Enhydrobacter sp.: one gene and its partner. The protein of the gene in region 1 interacts with the protein of each later gene in a pairwise test. Links are inferred from orthologs where the notes say so. Each region holds a gene or a part of one and is shown in the gene's direction. Other genes may lie near its edges. The genes, in order: OJF58_RS13755 and grxD.

Region 1 (8,245 bases):
CAGCGAAAGGGTCGTGGATTGGTTCGCTTGACGACCTACCGTCGGGCCCTTAAAAAGCCGGCCGTCCCGCCCGTTGGCGGGATCGTTTTTTAGCGGAAATCGCCATGCCCCGTCGTTGCGCCCTGTCGGGCAAGTCCGTCCAGTACGGCCACAATGTGAGCCACGCCAACAACAAGACCAAGCGCCGGTTCATGTCCAACCTGCAGGTCGCTTCGGTCCTGTCCGACATGCTGGGTCATTCGGTGCGCCTGCGGCTGACGCCGCGCGGCATCAAGACGATCGAGCACAATGGCGGCATCGATGCCTACCTGCTGGGCACCAACGACGGCAAGCTCAGCCCCGAGATGCTCAGCCTGAAGCGCAGGGTCGTCTCGGCCAAGGCCAAGAAGGATGCAAAAAAGGCCGCGTAAGCGGCCTCAGACCGCTGACAAACCCCTGGCATTTGCCAGGGGTTTTTGATTCAAGGCGGTATGCTGAAGAAGGCGCTACCGCAACAGATCGAACTCGAACTCGTGGCGATCGAGGGTCTGGTTCCGAAGGATCACCTGCTCCGCAAGATTGAAGCGGTGATCGATTTCTCGTTTATCCATGAGCGTGTGGCGGGGCTTTACTGCCCCGACAATGGGCGCCCGCCGCTGGATCCGGTGGCGATGTTCAAGGCCCTGTTCATTGGCTACCTGTTCGGGATCCGCTCCGAACGGCAGTTGGTGCGCGAGATCGAGGTCAACATCGCCTATCGCTGGTTTTTGGGGCTGAAGCTGACCGATCCGGTATTCGACGCCTCGACGCTGTCGCAGAACCGACGCCGGCGCTACAACGACACGTCGGTCGCGCAGGACATCTTCGATGCGATCGTGGAGCAGGCGATCCGTCACGGCCTGGTCGATGGCACGGTGCTGTACACCGACTCGACGCACCTGAAGGCCAACGCCAACAAGAACCGCTATGACGTTGCCGTGGTCGCCAAGTCGCGTTCGGACTATTGGGATGCGCTTGATGCAGCGATCGGGGAGGATCGTGCCGCGCACGGCAAGAAGCCGCTGAAGGACAAAGCGCGCCAGCCGATCGAGAAGGAGACCAAGGTCTCACGCACCGATCCGGAGAGCGGCTACATGGTGCGTGACGGCAAGCCGAAGGGCTTCTTCTATCTCGACCACCGCACGGTCGATGGTCGCCTGGGCATCATCACTGACACCTATGCGACGCCCGCCAACGTGCATGATTCCATCGTGTATCTCGGCCGCCTCGACCGCCAACGCCGCCGCTTCGACTTCAATGTCGGCGCCGTCGGCCTCGATGCCGGTTATGCGACCACTGGCATTGCCAAGGGCTTGGAGGAGCGCGGTGTACTGGGCGTGATCGGCTATCGCCGACCGACGCCGCCGCGATCCGGCATGATGCCGAACAAGGCCTTCCACTATGAGGCAGAGGTGGATGGCTATCGGTGTCCGCAGGGCCAGCTTCTCACCTACGCCACCACCGATCGCACCGGATATCGACACTACACCAGCGATCCGGCCATTTGCAGAGCCTGCCCGTTGCTCGCTTCCTGTACGTCCAGCGCCAACGCAACGCGCCTGATTACCCGTCATGTCTGGGCCGAGGTTCGCGAGCGCACCGACGCTCATCGGCTGACCCCTTGGGGCAAGCGCATCTACAAGCGACGCAAGGAGACGGTCGAACGCTCCTTCGCTGATGCCAAGCAACTCCACGGCCACCGCTATGCCCGCTTCCGTGGTCTCCTCGCCGTGGCCTGCCAGTGCTTGCTGGCTGCCGCTGCCCAGAACATCAAGAAAATCGCTCTCGCAATGGCGCCTATCCCCGTTCCGGCCTGATCCGATCAAATTCCAACACCATCAACAAAAAACCCCGCTGAAAAATCGACGGGGTTTGTCAGCGGCCTGAGGCCGCGTAAGCGGCCTTTTACTTTGCCAGCTCGAACATCAGCAGCAGATTGCGCTGCAACGGGTTGAAGTTGTTGTCCGAGATCAGCCAGAGCAGGGTCTCTCCGTGCGATCCCGTGGCGGCGGACAGGCCTTCCAGATTGTCGACGGCATAGGGCGAGGCGAGAAAGGCCAGCTCCCTGGCATGGACGGCGGCGCCGGGCGCGAGCTGGCGGGCCTCGAACTGCATGACCCTGACCCGCACGCCGCGCACGATGTCGAAGGCGCGTTCGAGGAGGGCGAACGAGCCGTCCGGCAACCGCGTGATCGCCGTCGGATGGAACGACGGCGCGGTCGCGTACTCGAAACGACTCCAGGCATAATGGCCCTCGCCCGACGGCACGCCGATCCAGCCGACGTTGAAGCCTGGCCGCACCGAATATCTCTCGCTGATCGCGACCAGGCGGCCGTCAGGCAGGGCGGACAGAGCCTCGACACCGCCGTTGAACGGCTGGCGGCGGAACTCCAAGGGCAGGTCGACGGCGACCGGAATGCCATCGAGCGTGGGATAACGCCAGAGGCGGTGGTGGCGCTCGAACGACACCATCCACGAGCCGTCGGGCATATGCGTCATGGCCTCCGCATCGGCCCAGTCCTTGGCGGCCAGCGGCCTGCCGTCGGGCTGGCGCAGCGGCCCGATCCGGCCATCGCTCAACCCCGCGAGATTGCCGTCCTGGTCGTACTCGATGGTGGCTGTGAACCAGCCGCCGACGTCGGAGACCGAGGTGAGACGACGACCGTCGGGCGTCACGCTCAGGTCCGACCAGCCGCCGAAGTTGGCCGAGCTGGCGCTGAGCGAAAGCCCGCCGCGCCAGATCAGGCGGCCGACCTGCCGCTCGGCGGAGGCGTCGAGCCTGAACGGTTCCTGCTGCGCGCCGATCTCGATCGGCAACGACTGGGCATCGACCGGCGCCGCCGGCGGAACGGCGGCGCAGGCGACCGCAAGCAAGAGCAACAGGAAGACGACAGGGCGTACCGACCGGCCCAGGGAATGGTCTTTCGGGGCGGTCAGGCCGCGCGACGGCTGCCTGGCTTGTGGCCAGACCTCGCGACGCGGGCGGCGCGAACGTCCTTGTTGTCCTCCTCGTCGAACAAGGCGGCGAGCTGCTCCATCATCGTGCCGCCGAGCTGATCGGCGTCGACGATGGTGACCGCACGCCGGTAGTAGCGCGTCACATCGTGGCCGATGCCGATTGCGATCAGCTCGACCGGCGATCGCGTCTCGATCCAGTCGATGACGTCGCGCAGATGGCGTTCGAGATAGTTGCCGGGATTGACCGACAACGTCGAATCGTCGACCGGCGCGCCGTCGGAGATCACCATCAGGATCTTGCGCTCCTCCGTCCGCGGCAGCAGGCGGTTGTGCGCCCACAGCAGCGCCTCGCCGTCGATGTTCTCCTTGAGGATGCCCTCGCGCAGCATCAGGCCGAGGCTCTTGCGCGCCCGCCGCCACGGCGCGTCGGCCGGCTTGTAGATGATGTGGCGCAGATCGTTGAGGCGGCCCGGATTGGCGGGCTTGCCGGCGGCGAGCCACTGCTCGCGGCTTTGGCCGCCTTTCCAGGCGCGCGTCGTGAAGCCCAGGATCTCGACCTTGACGCCGCAGCGCTCCAGCGTGCGCGCCAGGATGTCGGCGCTCATCGCCGCCACGGTGATCGGCCGGCCGCGCATCGAGCCCGAATTGTCGATCAGCAGCGACACCACGGTGTCGCGGAAGTTCGTGTCCTTTTCCTGCTTGTAGGACAGCGAGTGCATCGGGTTGGTGATGATGCGCGTGAGCCGCGCCGCATCGAGCATGCCCTCGTCGAGGTCGAATTCCCAGGCCCGGTTCTGCTGCGCCAGCAACCGGCGCTGCAGGCGGTTGGCGAGCTTGCCGATGACGCCCTGCAGATGCGAGAGCTGCTGGTCGAGGTGGTTGCGCAGGCGGCCGAGTTCCTCGGCGTCACAGAGCTGGTCGGCCTCGACGATCTCGTCGAACTTGGTCGTGTAGGCGTGATACTGCTGGCCGAGCGGCTCGTTGCTGAGTGCCCCCGGCGGCAGCCACGGCCGTTCGGCGCGACCGGGTTCCTCCTCGTCGCCCGAGCCCATCTGCATCTCGGTCTGCGCCTGGTCGGCGACGGTCTCGGAGGCGTCCTCCTGCTCGGAGGCATCCTCGGTTTCCTCGCCCTGCGCGCCGTAGCCCTGGGTCTCGCTGGAGTCGCTCTGGTCGTCGCCTGTCTCGTTGGACTGCCCGTCGGCGTTCTCCTGGTCCTGCGAGTCCTCGGGATCCTCGTCCTGCAGATCCGCCGATTCGTCGCCGAGCTTCAGATCGCGGATGAGCTGGCGCGCGGCGCGGGCAAAGGCGTCCTGGTTGGAAAGCGCGTCCTTGAGCTTCTGGAAGTCGCGGCCGGCGGCGGACTCGACATCGGCGCGCCACATGTCGACCATCGCCTTGGCCGATTCCGGCGGCGCCGCCCCCAGAAGCTGCTCGCGTGCGATCAGGCCGATCACATCGGCGATCGGGGCATCGTCCTTGGTCTTGATCCGGGCATGGCCCCGCTGATCCGAACGCTGGCGCCACAGCGCCGCGAGATTGTCGGCAACGCCCGCCATGCGGCGTGCGCCGAGGGCCTCGACGCGCACCTGCTCCACCGCCTCGAAGATCGCCCGCGCGGTCTCGCCGCGCGGCACGCGGCGCAGATGCATCTTGCGGTCGTGATGGCGCAGCTTCAGCGCCATCGAATCCGCCTCGCCGCGGACGCGGCTGACATCCTCCACCGGAAGGTCGCGCGCCGGCACGGTGATGCGCGCCTCCTGGCCCAGCAGCGAACCGCCGTCGGGCACGAACGAGACGTTCACATCCCGGCGCGAGATCGCCCGCATGGTGGTGGCGGTGACGCGGCGGAACTCCTCGAGCGGAGTCGTGTCCTTGGCCATCGGCGCGCCTTCAGTGCAGCTTGCCGCCCTTGCCGCTGCTTGGCGGCAGGTCCCTGCCGAAGCAGCGCTGGTAATATTCGGCAAGCGTGCTGCGCTCGACCTCGTCGCACTTGTTGAGGAAGGTCAGTCGGAAAGCGAAGCCTATGTCGCCGCCGAAGATGCGCGCGTTTTCAGCCCAGGTGATCACCGTACGCGGCGACATCACGGTCGAGATGTCGCCGGCGATGAAGCCCGCCCGGGTGAGGTCGGCGAGCGCCACCATGGCCGAAATGATCTTGCGGCCCTCCTCGTTGTCGTAGGATGGCGTCTTGGCCGCTACGATGTTCACCTCCTGCTCGTGCGGCAGGTAGTTGAGCGTGGTGACGATCGACCAGCGGTCCATCTGGCCCTGGTTGATCTGCTGCGTGCCGTGATAGAGGCCGGTCGTGTCGCCGAGGCCGACCGTGTTGGCCGTCGAGAACAGGCGGAACGCCGGATGCGGGTGGATCACCTTGTTCTGGTCGAGCAGCGTCAGTTTGCCCTCGACCTCGAGCACGCGCTGGATCACGAACATGACGTCGGCGCGGCCGGCATCGTACTCGTCGAACACCAGCGCCGTCGGGTTCTGCAGCGCCCACGGCAGGATGCCTTCGCGGAACTCCGTCACCTGCTTGCCGTCGCGCAGCACGATCGCATCCTTGCCGATCAGGTCGATGCGGCTGATGTGGCTGTCGAGGTTGATGCGGATACAGGGCCAGTTGAGGCGGGCGGCGACCTGCTCGATGTGGGTCGACTTGCCGGTGCCGTGATAGCCCTGGACCATGACGCGGCGATTGAAGGCGAAGCCTGCAAGGATCGCCATCGTGGTGTCGTGATCGAACAGGTAGGCGTCATCGACCGCGGGCACGTGCTCCGTGACGGTGCTGAAGGCAGGCACCTCCATATCGGTGTCGATGCCGAACACCTGGCGGGCGGAGACCTTGATATCCGGCACCCCCGAGATGTTCTGGCGGGTGGCGGTCGTGGTAGAAGCCATCACACGGTTTCCTAACAAAACAAAGCCCGCCAAATTGCGGGCCTAAGTACAATAGTCGCAGGCCCTTTTGTGCGCTGCAAGCGGCCAATTGGCAGGCCAGATACGCGCCACCGTCACTCGGCCGGCAGATGTTCCGACGCCCGCAGGGTGGAATAGGCCGCGTTGATCTTCTTCAGCTTTTCCTCGGCCTCCCGCGCCCCGCCATTGGCATCGGGATGATGCAATTTGACCAGTTCCTTGTAACGAGATTTCACGTCCGCCTGGGTCAACGGCCATGAAAGTTCAAGAACCTCGATAGCGCTGCGCTCCGCAGGCGTCAGTTGCTCGCTGCCATCCACTCGCGCCGGCGGCCGTTCGCCGAGGCCGGCATCGTCGCTCAAGCCGAGCGGATCATGGAACCGCGGGCCGCCGCTGCGGGCCCCCAACGGCCAGACAGGCCGACGCCAGATCGTATCGGCCCGAATATGTTGCTCGATCTGGGCCGCATCAAGGCCGGCGAAATAGTCCCATCGCTTGTTGTAGTCGCGCACATGCTCGAGACAGAACCAGCGATATTCGTTCAGCCGGTCGCGCGCGCGAGGCGCGCGATATTCACCGTGCAGCCGGCAGCCGGGCGCCTCGCACACCCGCACGAAGGGCGGGGCGTCGTCGATCGCGGTCAGAGGTTTGGCTCGCCGTCGCGGCATTCGGCTAATATGTAAGCAAGCGATTGGCCGGACAAGAGAGGCGAACGATGGGCGCGGTGGCAATGGCGATTGACAAGAAGCTTCGAGAGCGCTTCGCGCCGCTGCGGCTCAGCATCGAGGATGAATCAGCGCGGCATCGCGGCCATGCCGGCTATCGCGAAGGCGGCGAATCCCATTTCCGGGTCGAGATCGTGTCGTCCGCCTTCGAGGGTCAGAGTCGGGTCGTCCGCCAGCGCCTCGTCTATCAGGCGTTGACGGACGAGTTTGCCGCCGGCCTGCACGCACTTGCGCTGACCACGCTTACGCCGCAGGAAGACCGCAGGTCATAGGATCAGCCGTCGAGCTCGATCTCCTTGCCGGCGGCGGCCGCGCGCACCGCGTCGGCGCCGGGACCGGTGTAGAAATGCGGCGCCCAGCGCTTCACTACCTCGCCGTCGGCCGACCAGGCGTGGCAGGTATCGATGACATAGGGCTTGCGTGGCGGTTTGGCCGCGCCGTTGCCGGCGGGCCTGGGTGCAATGCCGCTCTTCGCCCGATGGGCGCGGTTGAGCTCGCGCGCCTTGCCCGAGGAGACGGTCTGGAACGCCGTCGTTGCGACCGGCCCCAGGAGCTCGACGATATGGGTGCAGCCATGCACGCCGCCCAGCCGGGCGCGCACCTCGCGGTGGAAGCCGGCGCCGATCCGAAGGCCGATCAGCTTCTTGAAGTCGGGCGCGATCTGTCCGCAGATCTGGTAGGGCGACTTGTCCGTCACCGCCTCGACATCGACGATCGTGAACTTGTGGTCGAGCGTGAGGCGGATCGACATGTCGTGCACGTGTTCGCCGGCCTTCAACGGCCCGCGCCATTCGTTGGGATGCTCGTAGGTCTTCTCGTCGGTGATGCGGCCCTCGATGTCCCACAGGCCGTCGTCGCGGAAGAAGCCCTGGCAGGTGACGCGACGCGTATGCAGATGCTGTCGCCCGGCAGGCGGCGAAAGCGGCATGGCAAATCCTTTCGGCTGGTCCTCAGACGTTGGGCGCCTGTATGGCGTCGGGCGGCACGATGCGCAACTCGGCGATGCGCGTGCCCTCGCGCTTCAAAATCTCGAACCTGAAGCCGTAGAAGGCGTAGGTCTGGCCGACCTCCGGAATGCGCCGGGCCTCGTAGAGGACGAGGCCGGCAATGGTCGTGGCCACGTCCTCGGGCAGGTCCCAGCCGAACTCGCGGTTGAGATCGTGGATCGGCACGCTGCCCTGGCAGACGAGGCTGCCGTCCTCGCGCGGCACCACGCCGTGCTTGATGGCGTCGTGCTCGTCCTCGATGTCGCCCACGATCTCCTCGATGATGTCCTCCAGCGTGACGATGCCCTGCATGACGCCGTACTCGTCGACCACGATGGCGAAGTGCTCGTGGCGGTCCTGGAAGGCCTTCAGCTGGTCGAACAGGATGGTCGATTCGGGGATGAACCAGGGCGGCGTCATGACGTCGGCGATGCGAACCGTGTCCGGTCCGCCGGCCGCCTTGACCGCGCGAAACAGATCCTTGGCATGGACCACGCCGACGATGTTGTCGGGCTGCCCGCGATAGAGCGGGATGCGGGTGTAGGGCGCGGCCAGCATCTGCGTCACGATGGCGTCGGTCGGCTCGTCGGCATCGATCAGCGCCACGCTGCCGCGGTGGACCATGACGTCGCCGACCGTCCGGTC
Region 2 (8,397 bases), 580 kb from region 1 along the record:
TCATGAGCTGCCCGGATCTCGCCAGCAAGGCCTGGATCTGGCACCAGTACGATCACCTCATCATGGGCAACACCGCCATTCGCCCGCAGGACGGCGATGCCGCCCTGGTGCGCGTGAACGGCGGACACAAGGGGCTCGCCATGACCTCAGACTGCACGCCGCGCTACGTGCAGGCTCATCCCGAGACCGGTGGCCGGCAGGCGGTGGCCGAAGCCTGGCGCAACATCACCGCGACCGGCGCCCGGCCGCTCGCCGTGACCGACAACATGAATTTCGGCAATCCGCAGAAGCCGGAAATCATGGGCCAGTTCGCAGGCGCCGTCATGGGCATGGCCGAGGCCTGCAAGGCGCTCGATTTCCCGGTCGTGTCGGGCAATGTCTCGCTCTACAACGAGACCGAGGGCCGGCCGATCCTGCCCACGCCGACGATCGGCGCAGTCGGCGTGATCCACGACATCGCCAAGGCCGTCGGCTCGCGCCTGACGCAGGGCGGCCTGGCGATCATCCTGATCGGCGAGACCAGGGGCTGGCTCGGCCAGTCGCTCTATCTGCGCGAAGCCTGCGGCCGCGAAGAAGGCGCGCCGCCGCCTGTCGACCTGGCGGCCGAGCGCCGCAACGGCGATTTCGTGCGCGACCAGATCGACGCGCGCCGGGTCGCCGCCTGCCACGATCTCAGCGATGGCGGCCTCCTGGTGGCCCTCGCCGAGATGTGCCTCTCGGGCGGCACCGGGATGGAGATCGCCCTGCCGCCGACCGACGTTCCCTCGCACGCGTTTTTCTATGGCGAGGATCAAGCGCGCTATGTCGTCGCCACCGGTATGGCCGACGACGTGCTCGAGGCGGCCAAGGCCGCCGGCGTGCCGGCCGTTCTGCTGGGCTACTCAGGCGGGGCGTCGCTCGTCGTGAAGGGGCTCGTGTCGCTCGAGCTTGCCGCCCTCAAGGCCGCTCACGAATCGTGGCTGCCGACCTATATGAACGCCGCTGAATAACGCAGGGATATCAGGCAATGCCGATGGCCGCCGACGAGATCATCCGCCTCATCAAGCAGGGCATCCCGGACGCCGAGGTCGAGATCCAGGACCTCATGGGCGACGGCGACCACTACGCCGCCACGGTCATTTCGGCCGCTTTCGCCGGCAAGTCCAAGGTGCAACAGCACCAGATGGTCTATGGGGCCTTGGGCGGCCGCATGGGCGGCGCGCTTCACGCGCTCAAGTTGACCACCATGGCGCAGCGGCCCTGAGAGCCCTATATTCGATCGCGAATTCGCAGTCATTCCCGCATTCTTTGTCGGGGTGTTTCAGGAGACCGACATGAGCGAACCCCAGGTGTTCGACCGCATCCGTGACGAGATCGCCAAGCATGACGTCCTGCTGTTCATGAAGGGCACGCCGGTGTTCCCGCAGTGCGGCTTCTCCGCGGCGGTGGTCGATGTGCTGAGCCAGCTCGGCGTAAAGTTCCATGGCGTCAACATCCTGATCGATCAGGAGCTGCGCCAGGGCATCAAGGATTTCAGCCAGTGGCCGACCATTCCCCAGCTCTATGTGAAGGGGGAGTTCGTCGGCGGTTGCGACATCGTCCGCGAGATGTTCGAGACCGGCGAGCTGGAGCAGTTGCTCAAGGAAAAGGGCGTCGTTTCGGCCAGCGTGGCCTGAGAAGCGCCCTACGCGAAAGCGTAGGACGCCATCGAAAGATTGCCGCTGGTGAAGCTGCGATGGAGCGCCTTGCCACGCGCTCCCGCGCCGGCGGCGCCAAAGGCGACATGCAGCGGCAGGAAATGCTCGTCCGTGGGATGGGCTTCGCGTGCATACGGGGCCTCGGCCCGATAGTTGGCGAGCGCCGCTTCGTCGCCATTCTGCGCCGCCTCTGACAGCCAATCGTCGAATTGCCGCGCCCAGGGCTCGGGCTCGGCGGCGTGCTCGCCCCGCTTCAACCGTCTGAGATTGTGCGTGGCGCTGCCGCTGCCCAGCACCAGAACCCCCTCCTCGCGCAGCGGCGCGAGCCTGCGGCCAAGCGCGATATGATCGGCCGGCGATCGATAGGGCTGCACCGAAAGCTGGAAGATGGGGATATCGCCCTTGGGCCAGCCCAGCATCGCCGGGACCCAGGCGCCATGATCGAGCCCATAGGTCGGATCGCGTTCCGCTCCGACGACATCGGCGACGCGGCCAGCAAGCTCGGGGGCGCCGGAGGCGTCGTAGCGCAGCCGGTAGAGCGCTTCGGGAAAGCCGTAGAAGTCGTGGATGGTTTCGGGCCGCGCCGCGGTCGAGACCGCCGGTCGCTCGGTGTTCCAGTGCGCCGAGACCGCGATGATCGCGCTCGGCCTCGGTACGAGGCTGCCGAGAGTCGCGAGGAAGGATCGGGCCGGCAGATCCTCCAGGATCAGCATGGGCGAGCCGTGCGACACAAAGACAGTAGGCATCGACATTGCTTCAATCCTCGCACAACATCTGAAGCTCAACAAAGCAAAGGGGGTAGAGAGACTATGACTGCTTTATGCAGGTTGGCGGTGTTCGCCTTGGCGATCTGGACGGCGCTCGGCGCCCCGGCGATTGCCCAGACGACGCTTCGCATGGTGCCGCATGCCGATCTCAAGGTGCTCGACCCAATCTGGACCACCGCCTACATCAGCCGCAACTTCGGCTATATGATATACGATGTCCTGTTCGCCAAGGACGCCAACCTGCAGATCCAGCCCCAGATGGCGGATCACTACACCGTCTCCGACGACAAGCTGACCTATACGATCGTGCTGCGCGACGGGCTGGTCTGGAGCGACGGCACGCCGGTCACGTCGGCCGACTGCATCGCGTCGCTCAAGCGCTGGGGCGCCCGGGACTCCTACGGCCAGCTCCTGATGAAGGACACGGCCGAGCTCAAGGCGATCGACGACAAGAGCTTCGCCATCGTCCTCAAGCGTCCCTTCGCGTTCGTGCTCGATGCGCTCGGCAAGGTCTCGTCGAATGTTCCCTTCATCATGCCCAAGCGCGTGGCCGAGACCGATCCCTTCAAGCAGATCACCGATTTCACCGGCTCCGGCCCCTTCATCTTCAAGCAGGACGAGTGGAAGCCCGGCGAGAAGGTCGTGTTCGTCAAGAACCCGAAATACAAGCCGCGCGCCGAGCCGCCCTCGATGCTGGCCGGCGGCAAGGTCGCCAAGGTCGACCGCGTGGAATGGCTCGCCATCTCCGATCCCAGCACGGCGGTGAACGCCCTGCTCGCGGGCGAGATCGATCTCATCGAAGCGCCGCCGACCGACCTCTTCCCGGTCCTCAAGGCGGACAAGAACATCGCGCTCTATCCCTGGAACGTGCAGGGCAGCCAGATCATCATGCGCTTCAACCAGCTCCAGCCGCCGTTCAACAACGTGAAGGCGCGGCAGGCGGCGATGTATGCCGTCGCCCAAGAGGACATGCTGCGCGCCCAGGTCGGCGATCCGGAGATCTACAAGGTCTGCGACGCCCCCTTCATCTGCGGCACCAAGTTCGGCAAGGAATACGGCGATCTGCTGATCAAGCCGAACCTCGACAAGGCGCGCGAGCTTCTGAAGGAGTCCGGCTATGACGGCACGCCGGTCGTGATGCTGCACCAGACAGACCTGCAATCGTCCAACAACGTGCAGCCGGTCGCCAAGCAGCAGCTCGAGAAGGCCGGCTTCAAGGTCGATCTGCGATCGATGGACTGGCAGACCGTGGTGACACGTCGCGCCAAGAAGGGCCCGCCCGGCGAGGGCGGGTGGAACATCTTCTTCACCACCACCATCAGCCTCGATGCCGACAATCCCGGCACCAACTCCTTCGCCTCGGGCGCCTGCGAGAAGGCGTGGTTCGGCTGGCCGTGCGATCCGGAAATGCAGAAGCTCAGGGACGAGTTCATGCACGAGACCGATCCGGCCAAGCAGAAGGCCCTGGGCGACGCCATCTCCGATCGCGTCATCGAACAGGCGTATTACGCGCCGGTCGGCCAGTACAAGGCCTTCGGCGCCTACCGCAAGGATCGCCTCCAGGGCTGGCTGCCAGGGCCGGTGCCGGTGGTCTGGAACATCAGCAAGAAGCAATGAGCAAGGAGCGCCGAGGAGGCCTGGCCTCCTCGGCGCACGACCCTGTCAGGCCGCGTGCGCGAGCGGCGCGGCGTGCCAGCGCTGCGCCGCCTGGGCGACGCGCCGCCCCAGTGCGCTCATCGTCCTGAAGTCGCTGGCGCCGATTCCCTCGACGCCCTGATCCGCATTGGCCTGCGCCATGGCGCCGACCGATGCCCCGGTGCGGTTGAGATCCTCGCCCGAGCCCTTGGAGTGGTTGTTGCCCGGCGGCAGGCCGAGCCCGACCCAGACCATGCCGTGCTGGGCCGCCAGTGTGATGAACTGGTAGAGGGTATTGTGCTTGTCGCCATTCCAGGCGGCCGAGCCGGTGAAGCCGGCGGCGAGCTTGTCCTGCCAGGCGCGGCTCGCCCATCGCTTCGACGTCCAGTCCTTGAACTTCGCGAACTCCGCGCTGACGCCGCCCATGTAGGTCGGCGAGCCGAAGATGATGGCGTCGGCGGCGTCGAGCTCGGCGGCGCGGGCCTCCGCCTCGATGACGGGAACGAGGCTCACCTCCGTGCCGGCGGCTTCCGCAGCGCCCGCGGCGACGGCTTCGGCCAACGCCTTGGTGTGGCCGTACCCGGAATGATAGACGATGGCGACCTTGCTCATGGCAATCTCCAATCCTTTGATATGACTGGAGAAAGCTTTCTTTCGTGTCTCCAGTTCATCTGATTACTCCGAGTGACTGGAAATAGTTGGGGCGAGCACTATATCTTTGCCAGTAGGTACCGAATCGTAACCTTCAGGATTGTTGCGATGAGCTCAAGTTCACCTTCGGAACACGGCAAGGAAGGCGGCGCCTCCTGCCCCATGGACTTCATCCTGCGCATGCTGATGGGACCGTGGACGACCTACATCGTCTACAATCTGCGCACCTTCGGGCCGCAGCGCTTCGGCGAGCTGAAGCGCCGCGTGTCGGGCATCTCGGCCAAGATGCTCACCGAGCGCCTGCGCACGCTCGAAGGCGCGGGGCTGGTGCGGCGCGACTACGAGCCGACCATCCCGCCCAAGGTCACCTATTCCCTGACCAGGCGCGGCCACGAGCTCGACGAGGTGCTGGGCAAGCTGGCCGAGGTCGCGATCCGCTGGCAGGCGGAGGACGCGGCGGCACGCACCCTGAAGGCCGCGGAGTAGATCGGCGGCACTATTTCTTGCTCACGCCCCAGAACACCGTGACCGGCGGCAGCGGCTTGGGGAAATGGACGTCGTCGCGCGCGGCGCCGACGCTGAACCACTCGCCCAACGGTATGTGCGTCACGACCTGCATCGCATAGGTCTGCACCGCGTCGGCCACCGCCCGCTTCTCTTCGAGCGTGTTGGCCTCGACGTACTTGTCGCGCAGCTTCTCGAGCTTGGCGTCGCACGGCCAGCCGGCCAACGCCTTGTCGCACGTGGCGATGAGGAACGCCGTCGTGAGCGGGTTCAGGATGTCGATCTGCGCCCAGCTCGTCGCCAGCGCATTCCAGCCGCCCTCGCTGGGCGGCCCCTTCTTCCGCACGCGCGCCACCATGCTTTGCCAGTCCATTGGCTGGACATCGACCTTGAAGCCGGCCCGCTCGAGCTGCGCCTTGGCGACCGGCGCGAGCTGCTTGATCGCCCCGAGATCGGTCGGCTGCGGCATGACGACCGGCGTTCCGTCGTAGTGCGCCTCGGCCAGCAGCTCCTTGGCCTTGGCGACATTGCCTTCGATCAGCCCATCCATGCCCGCGGTCGAGGCGAGCGGCGAGTCGCAGGTGAACATCGCCTTGCAGATCCGGTAGTAGCGCTTGTCGCCGACATTGGCCTGCAGGAACTCTTCCTGGCTCAGCGCAAAAGCCGCCGCCCGGCGGACCCTGACATCGTTGAAGGGCGGGATGAGCCAGTTCATGCGGAAGGCGTACTGGTTGGTGACGCTGCTCCGCAGGATCTGGATGCCCTTGGTCTTCTCGAGCGTCGTCAGATAGTCGTGATCGAGGCTCTCGATCATGTCGATCTCGCCGTTGAGCAGCGCGTTGACGCGGGTCTCGGCGTCCGGAATCCACACCCATTCGACGCGGTCGACATCGACCACCTTGCCGCCGGCCAGGCCCGACATCGGCTCGGCGCGCGGCTTGTATTTGGTGTTCTTGACGAAGACCAGCTTCGCGCCGGGCTTCCATTCGTCCCGCTTGAAGATGAAAGGTCCCGAGCCGATCGAGCTGTCGATCTGCTGGAACGGGTCGGTCTCGGCCACGCGCTTGGGCATCATGAACGGAACCGTGGTCGAGGGCTTGCCGATGGCGTCGAGCAAGGGCCCGAACTTCTCCTTGAGGACAATCTCGAAGGTCTTCGGATCGATCGCCTTGTATTCCGCCACCCGTGCCGCGAGCTTCTGCCCCATCGCATCGCGTGCCGACCAGCGCTTGAGCGAAGCGATGCAGTCCTCGGCCGTGACCGGCGTGCCGTCGTGCCATTCGAGGCCGTCGCGCAACCTGAAGGTCCAGACAAGGCCGTCGTCGCTGGTCTTCCAGGTATCGACCATCTGCGGCTTCACCTCGAACTTGCCGTCCACCGCAAACAGCGTGTCGTAGATCATGTAGCCGAAGTTGCGGGTGATGTAGGCGGCGCTCTGGATCGGATCGAGCGTCTTCACATCGGAATGCATGACGACTTTCAGGACCGTCTCGGCCGAGGCGGCGACCGAGGCGAGGGCGACGGCCAGGGCGATGACCGACGCGGCAAGAAGACGACGCATGATTTGTCCCCCGAAACGCGAGGGACGGAGCTTAGTGCCGGCGGCCGCTCGCTGTCACGCGAGGGCGAGCTTGTAGACGCGCGCCGCGGTGCCGGAGAACAGCGCCGTCTTCTCCGCCGCCGACGCCTTCGCGGCCAGCCGCTTGAAGGCGTTCCACAGGACGGCATAGCTCGACGTCACCTTGTCGACCGGGAAGTTGCTCTCGAACATGCAGCGCTCGGCGCCGAACAGCTCGATGCAGGTCTCGACCCACGGCCGGAAGGCATCGGCGAGCATCTGGGAGGTCGGCGGCGAGGGCCGGTCGTAGAAGTCGAACCACCCCATGGGCATGCCGAGGCCACCCACCTTCACCGCGACGTTCGGACGCCGCGCAAGCTCGGCCATCGATGCTTTCCAGGCCGCGAACTCCTCCTCGTGGCGCGAGGCGTAGGGCCCGTAGCCCAACGGCCCGCCGACATGGTCGAGAATGACGGGCACGTCGGGAAACGCCCCCGCAAGCTCGGCGAGCTCGCGCAGTTGCGGATGGTAGAGCCAGGCGTCGAAGGTCAGCCCGAGCTTGCCGAGCTGGGCGAAACCTTCGCGCCAGGTCCTGTCGGCCATCAGCCCTTCGGGCGGATTGGTGTGCGTGCGCCTGATCTCCTCGTGCCTGTCCCAGCCGGTGGCGTAGCGGATGCCACGGAAGCGGCCGTTGCCGGCGGCGATCTGGGCTTCCAGCACCTCCCGCGCCCTGGCGCCGAGGCGCAGGTCGGCATAGCTCACGATGCCGGCGCAGGCGCGCGATGGACCATAGGCGCCGCTCGCGAACATCGCCGCCACGCCGTTCACGAACTCGGTCTCGCCGACCGGCCGCATCTCCGTCGGCCCCTCCTTGCGGTACATCGAACGGCAGTCGATGAAGACCGTCGCGACGATGTTGTGGCCGGCCCGAAGGTCCTCCAGCAGATCGCGGTACATGTAGACCATGTCGCCGCGCTCCCACAGATGATGGTGCGGATCGACGATAGGCAGCTCGGGCTCGAGCGCGGGCTCGCTCACCTTGGCGAGCCATCCCGGATTGGGCGGCGCGAGCGAGTTGCCGAGACGCGGCGGCGTGTTGGTCATTGTTTCCTCCGAATTTGCTTGTCCTAAAGCACCGGCTGCTCGCCGATCGCCGAGACATGCGCAGCGACGATCTTCCAGCCGATGTCGGGAAAGCGCACCCAGGTCTGGCTTTGACGGCCGGTCATCTCCTTGCCGCGCACCTTGTAGACCAGGTTCACCACGGCGATGTCGCGGCCCAGGGTCAGGATGTCGAGCCGATGGCGCTTCTCCTTGGTGCCCGGACCCGGCGGCCGCGCGACGCGATGGGCGTGGATGCGGTCGAAGCCGTAGCCGTGCTCGTTGTTGGCGAGCCGGACCGTGTAAGGGCTGTTCCAGAAGGTCGCGTCGAGAACGTCCACGTTCTTGTCGATCAGCGCCTGCTCGTAGCGCTCGAACAGCGCTTTCACCTCGGCCACGACCTCGGAGATATTCGGCGTCAGGTCCTGCATAAATTCTCGTCTCCTACTTCGCCGCGTCGAGGGCGCGGGCCACGGCGACCAGGCCGGCGTCGCTGCCGGGCGCG

What was found.
Region 2: the proteins of OJF58_RS13755 (region 1) and grxD interact in binary tests that used the Escherichia coli proteins (3 or more experiments, as listed by UniProt). The link is inferred for Enhydrobacter sp. from one-to-one orthologs.

What each region holds. Positions count from the first base shown.
Region 1 is NZ_CP126889.1:2,730,707-2,738,951, forward strand. Bases 5,414-8,245 are described here. They hold OJF58_RS13755 (BolA family protein), read left to right. Parts: upstream 5,414-6,604; coding sequence 6,605-6,886; downstream 6,887-8,245. Other genes in these bases: cobS (cobaltochelatase subunit CobS), read right to left, coding at 5,414-5,871; OJF58_RS13750 (J domain-containing protein), read right to left, coding at 5,985-6,557; OJF58_RS13760 (DUF2889 domain-containing protein), read right to left, coding at 6,889-7,542; OJF58_RS13765 (HlyC/CorC family transporter), read right to left, coding at 7,565-8,245. In the rest of the region: OJF58_RS13720 (YcgN family cysteine cluster protein), read left to right, coding at 1-31; rpmB (50S ribosomal protein L28), read left to right, coding at 105-410; OJF58_RS13730 (IS1182 family transposase), read left to right, coding at 471-1,835; OJF58_RS13735 (esterase-like activity of phytase family protein), read right to left, coding at 1,924-2,898; cobaltochelatase subunit CobT, read right to left, coding at 2,952-4,856; more of cobS, read right to left, coding at 4,867-5,413. UniProt on the Escherichia coli protein: Transcriptional regulator that plays an important role in general stress response. Has many effects on cell morphology, cell growth and cell division. Acts by regulating the transcription of many genes, including dacA (PBP-5), dacC (PBP-6), ampC and mreB.
Region 2 is NZ_CP126889.1:3,306,585-3,314,981, reverse strand. What follows is about bases 1-2,984. They hold grxD (Grx4 family monothiol glutaredoxin), read left to right. Parts: upstream 1-1,313; coding sequence 1,314-1,655; downstream 1,656-2,984. Other genes in these bases: OJF58_RS16580 (ABC transporter substrate-binding protein), read left to right, coding at 2,510-2,984; OJF58_RS16585 (class III extradiol ring-cleavage dioxygenase), read right to left, coding at 1,664-2,422; OJF58_RS16595 (BolA family protein), read left to right, coding at 1,007-1,243; purL (phosphoribosylformylglycinamidine synthase subunit PurL), read left to right, coding at 1-989. Also shown: more of OJF58_RS16580, read left to right, coding at 2,985-4,060; OJF58_RS16575 (NAD(P)H-dependent oxidoreductase), read right to left, coding at 4,106-4,690; OJF58_RS16570 (helix-turn-helix domain-containing protein), read left to right, coding at 4,838-5,215; OJF58_RS16565 (ABC transporter substrate-binding protein), read right to left, coding at 5,226-6,794; OJF58_RS16560 (amidohydrolase family protein), read right to left, coding at 6,849-7,895; OJF58_RS16555 (AtzH-like domain-containing protein), read right to left, coding at 7,919-8,323; OJF58_RS16550 (amidase), read right to left, coding at 8,337-8,397. UniProt on the Escherichia coli protein: Monothiol glutaredoxin involved in the biogenesis of iron-sulfur clusters.